Regions from separate parts of the Paenibacillus sp. FSL H7-0690 genome, predicted to be linked through region 2. Evidence: riboswitches for the same ligand, from Rfam matches in the RefSeq annotation. Region 2 holds a riboswitch; the other holds the start of a gene.
What was found. Region 2 has a riboswitch for cyclic di-AMP ahead of MHI32_RS00545 (C40 family peptidase). Riboswitches for the same ligand answer to the same signal wherever they lie in the genome.
Positions count from the first base shown of each region.

Region 1: it holds a riboswitch for cyclic di-AMP, as region 2 does, so the genes downstream of both, MHI32_RS25540 (TrkH family potassium uptake protein) here and MHI32_RS00545 (C40 family peptidase) in region 2, are expected to answer to the same signal.

Region 1 is NZ_CP150281.1:5,810,465-5,815,355, reverse strand. It holds gene MHI32_RS25545 (CPBP family intramembrane glutamic endopeptidase) at 1-943, opposite strand, end outside; cyclic di-AMP (ydaO/yuaA leader) riboswitch at 1,264-1,439, shown strand; gene MHI32_RS25540 (TrkH family potassium uptake protein) at 1,504-2,862, shown strand; gene MHI32_RS25535 (TrkA family potassium uptake protein) at 2,876-3,547, shown strand; gene MHI32_RS25530 (LysR family transcriptional regulator) at 4,084-4,891, opposite strand, start outside.
Region 2 is NZ_CP150281.1:112,487-117,377, reverse strand. It holds gene MHI32_RS00555 (M1 family metallopeptidase) at 1-1,434, shown strand, start outside; gene MHI32_RS00550 (hypothetical protein) at 1,446-2,276, shown strand; cyclic di-AMP (ydaO/yuaA leader) riboswitch at 2,495-2,633, shown strand; gene MHI32_RS00545 (C40 family peptidase) at 2,691-3,119, shown strand; cyclic di-AMP (ydaO/yuaA leader) riboswitch at 3,482-3,624, shown strand; gene MHI32_RS00540 (C40 family peptidase) at 3,669-4,121, shown strand; gene MHI32_RS00535 (GNAT family N-acetyltransferase) at 4,311-4,796, shown strand.

The DNA of each region.
Region 1 (4,891 bases), 1.2 Mb from region 2:
CTTCTAGCCCTTCGCCCGTTGATTCAGGCAGCATATTATAGGTGCTGATCATCATGATTACAAAATAGGCTGAGCTTAGGAATACTCCACGTTTAAAGGAAGTATGCTCTCTTCTAAGAATACTGTAGACGAGTGCCAGAATTCCTAAAATCAGTGTGGGTATACCGTAACCGAATAATGTTAGCTTTTCCGCTAAAGAGGTCTGTCCTTGTACGTAGGAGGTATGCCAAGCTGGTGCAGTGAATCCGGCATTAAAGCTGGATACCTGCTCTCCACTGAAATCAAAATAATAGTGCAATAAGGATTCGCCGACCTGAACAGTACTATCCGTATACACTAGCCCATGGCTTCCTGTATTCGATTCAATTTGTAGCTTGGCAGGATTTACTTCCCATTCCTGAAGCCAAGGACGAGCAAGATTCTCCTTCTGCGCTAGAGTGAGGTCAGCTCCCTTGTCCTCTTTTGCACCAACGGAAGCGATGCCTGACCCCTCTTCGGAGGTAACTTTTGCAGCCTTTGAGAAAGCGACAATCTTACCGGTATACATATTGAGGTCAACGATGATTTGCGGCTCTTGCTCCGCTGAAGGAGTAAGCGTTGCCCGAAAGACATCAAAAGGATATTTTTGATCCAATTTTTTCTTGGTGTAGTCCTCCACAAGCTTCTCGCGAGACATATAACCATAAAAGGAAGAGTCCGTCTGGTAAAGTACATTCCATTGATCGTTTGGTGCTTCGGTGTAGTTGAGCTTTTGTTCTGCAAATAATATGGCTTGGTCACGGGCTTCTGCCTTGCTAATGACGGTGGTATCTTCACCTGTAGGGCTGCTAAGCAGTGAAGGGGAAATCTGAAACATAATAAATAGAATAAGACCGATAATGCCCGAGATGATGAGCCTCTTGGAGAGGGCACGTTGCTGTAAGGGCTGGCCGACGGGATTCATGTAACGCCTCCTTGTTATGTACTGACAATGTTATGTTCCATTATAGTATTAGTGCCTGGTTGGTTACAAAAAACATTATATGTTCTTTTTATGGGTAATAGAGATAGTATAGAATAGTCATGTGAATTTATACCATGAATTTTATCGTGTTCATTTCTGCACGAATGATGAGAATCGGTGTAATTGCAGGGAAAACACGGAAAAGTGATGAGAAAAGGCACTCCTTTTGATGCAGTCTCTTTAAACCGCATTTTTTCATGTGAATGAGCATTAATTGTGTCTTTGTGAATTCACTAAATAACGTATATAATTTGTATGCAATTGTATAGTAGCCGAATTTCTGGTGAAAACGGGGGAACCATAAGAAGTGATGAAAAGTGGAGTGTACACGATAAATGGCACTTTCATCAGGGGTGAATTTCGTTCTGGGAACGAATAGGGCAGCCTGCACAGTCCGAATCCGACAGCTAACCTCGTAGGCTAATTTACTGCAGGAACCAAGTCAGCATTGGTTTTCCAGTGCTTTTTTTGTTGGAATTTTTGATAAGAAGGTGAGCAAAGTGGCTTCACAGTTTCGCAGGATTTCTGAATTTAAGTTTCTGAAGCTCTCGCCGCCGCAGATACTGGTGCTTGGTTTTGCATCGATCATTCTGATAGGGGCCCTGCTGCTTATGCTGCCCATCTCAAGCACAAGCGGGAATTCCGTGGAATTTATTGATGCATTATTTACTTCAACGTCGGCAACCTGTGTTACAGGGCTTGTTGTGCTGGATACCGGAACTTCGTTCACGATTTTTGGGAAAACCGTAATTATGATCCTGATCCAGATCGGCGGCTTAGGTTTTATGACCATGGCCACTCTATTTTCACTGGTGTTAAAGCGTAAAATATCTTTGCGGGACAGGCTAATCCTACAGGAAGCCATGAATCAAGGCTCTATGGAAGGAATTGTGCGACTGATCCGGAGAGTCCTCATATATTCTCTTGTCATAGAAGGCTGTGCCGCTGTGCTGCTGTCTATTCGCTGGGCTTTTGATATGCCGTTGGGAAAAGCGATTTATTATGGCATATTTCATGCGGTGTCTATGTTTAATAATGCGGGGTTCGATATTTTTGGGGATTTTCGCAGTTTAACTGATTATGTATATGATCCGCTTGTGAATATTATTGTGATGTTTCTGATTGTCTCCGGCGGGATTGGTTTTATTGTAATGTCAGATCTGGTGGAGTTTCGGGTAACCCGCAGGCTGTCTCTACATAGTAAAGTTGTCCTGTCCACCAGTACAGGGCTGATTCTGATCGGAGCTTTGGTTATTTTTATATTTGAGTTTACTAACACTCGTACCCTGGGTTCACTGAATTTCGGCGGTAAAATATTATCGGCCTTCTTTCAATCCGTGTCTCCCCGTACGGCTGGCGCGAACACAGTAGATATTGCTGGACTTCGGCAGGCTACACAATTTTTTATAGTGATTCTTATGTTTATTGGTGCTTCTCCGGGCTCAACGGGCGGGGGGATTAAGACAACAACCTTTACGATGATGATTGGTGCTGTAATTGCTATGCTGCGTGGACGGGAAGATGTTGTGTTGTTCCGTTATCGGCTGGCTCAAGAGCGCATCTACAAGGCATTAACGATCACGCTGCTGGCTTTGTTGTTAATCGCCTCTGTGTCGATGATACTCTCCACAACTGAAGACAGTAATTTCTTGGCAATCTTGTTTGAGACGACCTCCGCCTTTGCTACGGTAGGACTGACTATGGGGCTAACTCCGGAACTGTCAGCGATCGGTAAGATTCTACTCTGTCTGACGATGTTTGCAGGTCGGCTAGGTCCACTAACCTTAGCGTATGCACTCGGTCCCAAACAGGGTAAACCACTGTATAAGTATCCGGAAGGTAAAATAATTATTGGATAGGAGTTAATTAGAAATGAAAGCACAGCAATTTGTAGTAATCGGCTTAGGTCGCTTCGGTTCAAGCCTGGCGCTTGAGCTGATGGAAATGGGCTACGAGGTGCTCGGCATTGACCACCATGAAGAACGCGTGGAGGAAATGAGCGATCAGCTGACGCATACGGTAGTAGCAGATGCTACAGATGAGGGAATTATGCGCTCGCTTGGTGTACGGAACTTTGATTGTGGGATTGTTGCGATTGGTGACAATATGGAGAGAAGCATTCTGGCGGCCATTTTGTTGAAGGAGATTGGAGTCAAGCAAGTGGTGGCTAAGGCAATCTCTATCCTTCATGGCCGCGCACTGTCGCGGCTGGGGGTTGATCGGGTTATTTTTCCGGAGCGGGATATGGGGATTCGTGTGGCACATCAGCTGGTGACGCCCAATTTGCTGGATTATATTGAACTGTCCAAGGATTATAAAATTGTCGAGCTGACCGTACCTTCCTGCATGAACGGCAGAAGCTTGTCTGATTTAAATACAAGAGCTAAATATGGCTGCAGTATTGTTGCCCTAAATAGGGAAAGCGGAATAATCGTCGCTCCAACTGCCCATGATTATTTGAGTGAAGGCGATGTTATGGTACTCATTGGTCCTAATGAAAGTATTGACCGTTTTGAGAGTGAAGTTGTGAACCAAGAATCATAGGAAAAGAAGCTGACTCAAAAGTAGTGAATTCTACTTGGAGGCAGCTTCTTTTTTATGGAGTAAAGAGTAGGAAAAGTAATGGATTTACTGTGTCGTATGACATTAGACCACGCGTTGTTTTCTATAATGTTGGTTTGGTCGGTGCGCGACTTGCTAGGTGTGGTTATCGTACGGCTTGCAATTAGATGATTTGTGGTATCTGTGACGGTGAAATATGTGTGGCGAAAAGCGATATGTGTTCTTTGTTTGTGCGATGTACAGAGTGGGTTTTAAACTAGTTGGGGAAAAACTCCCTGAAAATAGCCGCTATTCGCTCTAAATGAACGACATTAGGGAATTCCTCCCTAATAAACAGAGGGATTCCTTAATTAGTTACTGAATCGGCCGAAAATTAGGGAAGTTTTCCCTAATTTTAAGTCTGCTGAACAGAAATCTCTGAACTTCAGGGAGAAATTCCCTAATTACGCTATAAGTACTTCACTTATTGCCTCATTTGGAGATCACTAGGTGCGCCCCTTGATTCATTTGGTCCGGCTTTACTGCTCACGTTCTGTCAGAAACATCTCTTCGGTAACTTGCACCAGACTGCGAGCCGCCGTGCTCATGCTTCCATCGTCACGGTAGATCAGGCAGGTGGTCCGTTGAGTTTGCTCCAGCTCCTTGATATGTAAGGACACCAGCCCGCCGCCGTTCAGCAGTTCTGGACGCAGATAAGACTTTGGCAGTAACGCAGCCGCTTTGACGGTCGGAAGCAGCCGTACGATGGCTTCGAAGGAGTCAATCTCCATGCGCACATCGGGATCAATCCCGCAGCGCTGGAATAGATCGTCCGTCAGACGCCGGTACCAGGTCCCCTTTGAGAAGAGAATCATAGGCAGCCGGGATAGATTATCCATGGTTAGCTTGGAAGATAAATTTAAAGGATGCTGCTCTGAGACGACTAGTCGCAGTTGATCCTCAAATAGAGAAATGCAGCGCAACCCGGGTTCTTGAATAGAGGAAGCGATCAGACCTACATCTGATTTTCCCTCACTAACTGAGGATACGATCTCATGCGTTCGGCCTGTGATCAGCTTCAGCTCTGCGGTCGGATATTTGTCCATATAAGCGTTTACCAGCGGCGGAAGCGTGGTCTGCAGGGAGGTAAGACTAGCCCCCAAGGTGACAAGCCTTGGCTCCCCCTCTTTGAATTTGGAAAGAGCCTCCAGAAACTTGGAACGCTGCTGCCGTTGTTCAAGCGCATAGGAATAAGTGAGACGCCCAACCTCGGTTAACTCCAGTCGTTTGCCATAACGATTAAACAGTGCAACCCCCAGACGTTCCTCGAGTTTAGAAATTTTGCGA
Region 2 (4,891 bases):
GGGGAAAGTGTAACACTTAAGCTTCAGTATGAAGTCCAGCTGCCCAAAATCTTTGCTCGCATGGGTGCTTCAGGTAACTTCGTTATGGCTGGGCAATGGTTCCCTAAGCTTAGTGTATACGAGCCTAAGGGCACACGCGGAGTTAAAGAAGAAGGCTGGGACCTGCATCAGTATCACGGGACCTCTGAGTTTTACAGTGATTTTGGCATCTTTAATGTAACGATTGCCGTTCCTTCCAACTATACGGTGGCTGCGACCGGATTTCCTGTAAAAAATGCCAAGCTCAAACAAGATCAAAAAATATATCAGTTCTACGCCGATGATGTCCACGACTTCGCTTGGGCTGCATCCCCTGATTTTACAGTAGCAGAGGAGGCTTTCTCTACGCCGGAAGTGCCTGGAGTACGAATTAAGGTGTATCTCGACCCACTGCACAAAGACTTACAAGAGCGTTACCTTCAAGCTGCCAAGGCTGCCCTGACCTACTTCAGCAAATGGTATGGCCCTTATCCCTACTCTACGCTGTCTATTATCGTCCCACCTAAGGAGGGAAACGGCGCGGGAGGAATGGAATATCCTACACTTATTACAGCCTTTGGGGCCGCAGATTCTTCTCCAGATACCTCACTTGAAAGAACCGTCATTCATGAGATCGGCCATCAATACTTCTACGGTATGGTAGCCAGTAATGAATTCGAAGAGGCTTGGCTGGATGAAAGCTTTACTTCCTATGCCGAAGACAGACTTATGGAACAAGAATACGGTATCAAGTCTAATTTGCCTTTACAGGCCAGCCTGGTGACTATACCTGAGCCGTTAAATCTGGAAACGTGGAAATATGCAGGGGCGGATTCCTATAGCCGAAATGTTTATATCCGCGGCAAGCTTGTACTTAAAGATATCGAACGCCAGGTAGGTACCAAAGCAATGAACAACATCATGTCCTCCTACGCTCGTAAGTTCCGTTTCCAGCATCCCGCTACGTCAGATTTTCAGAAAGTCGTTGAGAAGGTAACCAAAAAATCATGGCAGGCATATTTCGATGATTACATTTATGGTGATGGTGCGCCTGACTTCTCAGTAGATACGATTACTTTTAAAAAAAATAACAGCGGCGATGCTCAAAGCTACGAATCATTAGTGAAGATTTCAAATAAAGGGAGCCATTACGTTGATGTTCCCGTGAAATTCACATTCGCCGACAGCTCTTCGGTGCAGCGGGTCTGGAACGGTGAAGGAGCAGAGACTACGTTTCAATTGTTAAGCGATAATCCTCTTCTCTCTGCTGAGATTGACCCTGAGCATTCCATCTTATTGGAGAGCAAACATTTAAACAACTTTAGGCTGGCGGAAATAGAGCCCAAGACGCTCTCTCGCTGGACGTTAAGTGTAACTAAACTACTTGAAACCGTGCTCGGAACTCTTGTCTGGTGAGGTGAATGATTGTGAGAACATCGATAACCCGCGGCTGGCAAAGCATGAAGGAGCAATTTTATATTTTAATTCTGCTCTTCATCTACCGACTGCTCTGGGGCTACTTTATGTATGGTTTCATCCGATCTGCTATTATTCCAATTCTACTGCGCTATCCAGATAAAGACGCCGGCGGCAGCGGTATGGGCAGACTGTTGTATTATATCGAGGGACAGTTCAGCTTGAATACTGACCCTGCGATACGCACTTGGTTATGGATGCTTCTAGGACTTGTTGTCTTGCGACTTCTGCTTTCTCCTTTCATAAGGGCAGGATTGCTGCATGAGCTGCACCAGGAGCGAAAGGGCGAGCGCGGGCTGTTCTTTTTCCCCGGCATGAAGATCTATGGACTACCTGTCTTAGTCTTTAGCCTAATCGAATGGGTGCTGACCCTGCTGCCGCTTTACTGGCTTGCTCCAAAAATGTACGGGCTGTTCTTATCCTCTTTGTTTAACTACACTTTGTTACTTCATTTAGTACCATACGTATTGGCATGGCTTATATATATTTTTATCGTGCGCCTGTTTCTTCTATATATGCAGTTTGGTTACACCGGCGGTACAGGAATGTTCTCCTCACTGTTCATCTGCTTGCGGTCACTGATTCCTGCTATAGGTGTTTCCATTGTACTTGGTGCGGGAGGCTTGCTCTTACTGCTAGTGTGCGGACTGACGGGTCTGTTCTGTCCCGGCCTGCCGGCACTTATAATACGGCAAATCTCACCACTACCTTCTACGCTCTTAAAAATGTGGGGAATCTCTGCACAATATCATCTATGGTGTAGCAAAGCATTTCCACAATAAATTAACCTTATTTGACATAATAAAAAGGTCCCAATTCCTGTATTCAGGAGCTGGGACTTTTTCTCATTACGGATAACTTAAGAGTATTTGCAAAATCATAAAAGCTCTGTTACAATAAGTCCTGTGCTATTAGTAACAATTTTGTAATCAATTGAAACGATTCCTACATAACTAAATGTATTTATCGTAAGTGTAACTGTCGAAACGTCATTCTCTTGGTGCTTAACACGCCTAATTCCTTTGCACCGGGAAGTGGGGGAACCATATTTTGGGTGAATTGATCTCGCTTTACAGGGATCATAGGGAATCTTCTACCGAACCCTTAAGCTAACCTCGCAGGCCTTGGAAGGAGTACATCTTTTGAAAAGACATAATTTAAGAAAAAAATGCGTCGCTGCGGCGCTAGGACTTGTAATGGCATTATCTATTGGTGGAGGAAGCGCCTTTGCCGACTCTAAGATGGACACTGTAATCTCAAAGACTATTGGAGTTGCCTATAAAACCGGAGGTACAAGCACTGCCGGATTTGATTGCTCTGGATTTACAAAATATGTATTCAAGAATGTGGGTCTTACTTTACCTCGTACATCAAAAGCTCAATATAGCGTTGGAACTGCTGTATCCAAAAGCAATCTGCGTTCTGGTGATCTAGTGTTCTTTAACACACTTGGCAATGGAGTATCCCATGTCGGCATTTATGTTGGAAACGGAAAATTCGCACAATCGTCCTCTTCGCGTGGAGTGACCATCACTTCACTCAGTCAGGCCTACTGGGCCAATCGTTATGTTGGCGCTAAAAGAGTAATGAGTACTTCAGCTTATCAAGCTGTAGCCTTCGATTGAAACCTTCCTCACAACTATAACCTCATAATTACAACTATATGAACCTGAATCTGATTATTCCCGTAATCAAATTCGGGTTTTTCTTTTTTCCATAATATATTTTTACACTAATAGAGCCCAATTGAAACACGTTTATTTGATAAAAATTGCAATTATATTAAAAATTAGGTCATTATTAACGCTTACATATGCCTTTCTACCGTAAAAATGCCAATTTTTCTGCATTAATATGTTAAAAACGATTGCCAAGCGGCTTTCTGTTTGTTACAATTAGCGCAGTGAGATTTTAGTAACATTTTTGTAATCATTAAGTTGTTATTTACAAAGGTTTTGTCATGTATTGATTACAAGCTAATCCTAATCAACAGTATGAGCCGAGTTTCCTAACTATTAGGAAAACGGGGGAACCAACTTTGGGTGAATTGACCTCCATTATATAGAGGGGTCATAGGGGACCTTCAACCGAACCCTTAAGCTAACCTCGTAGGCATTTGGAAGGGGTATACACTTTTGAAGAAGAAGTTAGCAGCAGCAGTACTAAGCTTTTCCATCATCCTCACCATCGGAGCAGGAAGCGCTTTCGCAGATTCCAAAATGGATAAAGTGATTGACAAGGCCATCGGTACTAAATACGTATCCGGCGGTATATCCACTAACGGATTTGATTGCTCCGGATTTACAATGTATGTGTTTGATAAGATTGGCATTAACCTTCCACACCAATCAGGTTCCCAATATCAAATGGGCACAGCAATCTCCCGTGATGATATAAGAGCCGGAGATCTTGTATTCTTCAATACAAGTGGCAAAGGTGTCTCCCATGTCGGCATTTATGTCGGTGAAGGTAAGTTCGCACACGCTTCTACCTCACGCGGTGTTACGATTAGCTCTCTGAGTGATAGCTACTACGTGAAACGCTACGTTGGTGCTAAGCGCATTATGAGCACAGACGCTTACCAATCGGTTGCTGCTGAATCGGAAGACAATGATGATGTTCAATAAGTAACGTACATAGGCTCTTTTCCAAGGTAACTCTTGGAGGAGAGCTTGTTTTTTTGTCTTATTACTTATTTACCCCTCTCATAATTTGTAAAACATTCCTCTCATATAAAGTTTCTGAGTCGAACCTCCCCCATTTTGTATATAATTAGTAATATAGCAATGTCCTCGTGAAAGGAGATCGTTGACTTTATGATAAATCCCTCGGTAACTTTTCATGTAGTTCCTATGGAGGCAATTCACGGAGAAGCTATTTGTAAGTGGAGCTATACGCCTCCATATAATATTTATGGCTGGATGCCGTGGGAGCAGATGCAGGCTCTTGGCATCGAGTTTGGTGATCCGCAGCTCCGGGAGGAACAATATGTCTCCATATTAAATGAACAAGAGGTTTTGTGCGGATTCGCACAGTTGTTTCCGATGGAAGGAGTCGTTCGTTTAGGAGTTGGGATGCGCCCCGATCTATGCGGCCATGGTTTAGGCAAACTATTCGTAGATGCCATCGTCCAGACAGCTTTGAATCGTTATCCTGATCGTGAGATAGATCTGGAAGTCCTGACCTGGAACCAACGCGCCATTCGAACTTATCAAAAATGTGGATTTACGATTACAGATACGTATGAACGCCGCACACCTACAGGAGACAAACCTTTTTATTGCATGGTCTATGACAAATGATATTAAATACCAGATATTTCATAAGAATGATTGTATTCTCGTTCATTTTTTTGTCACAAACCCTATGATAACGCTTCACCATAAGCTATAATGTA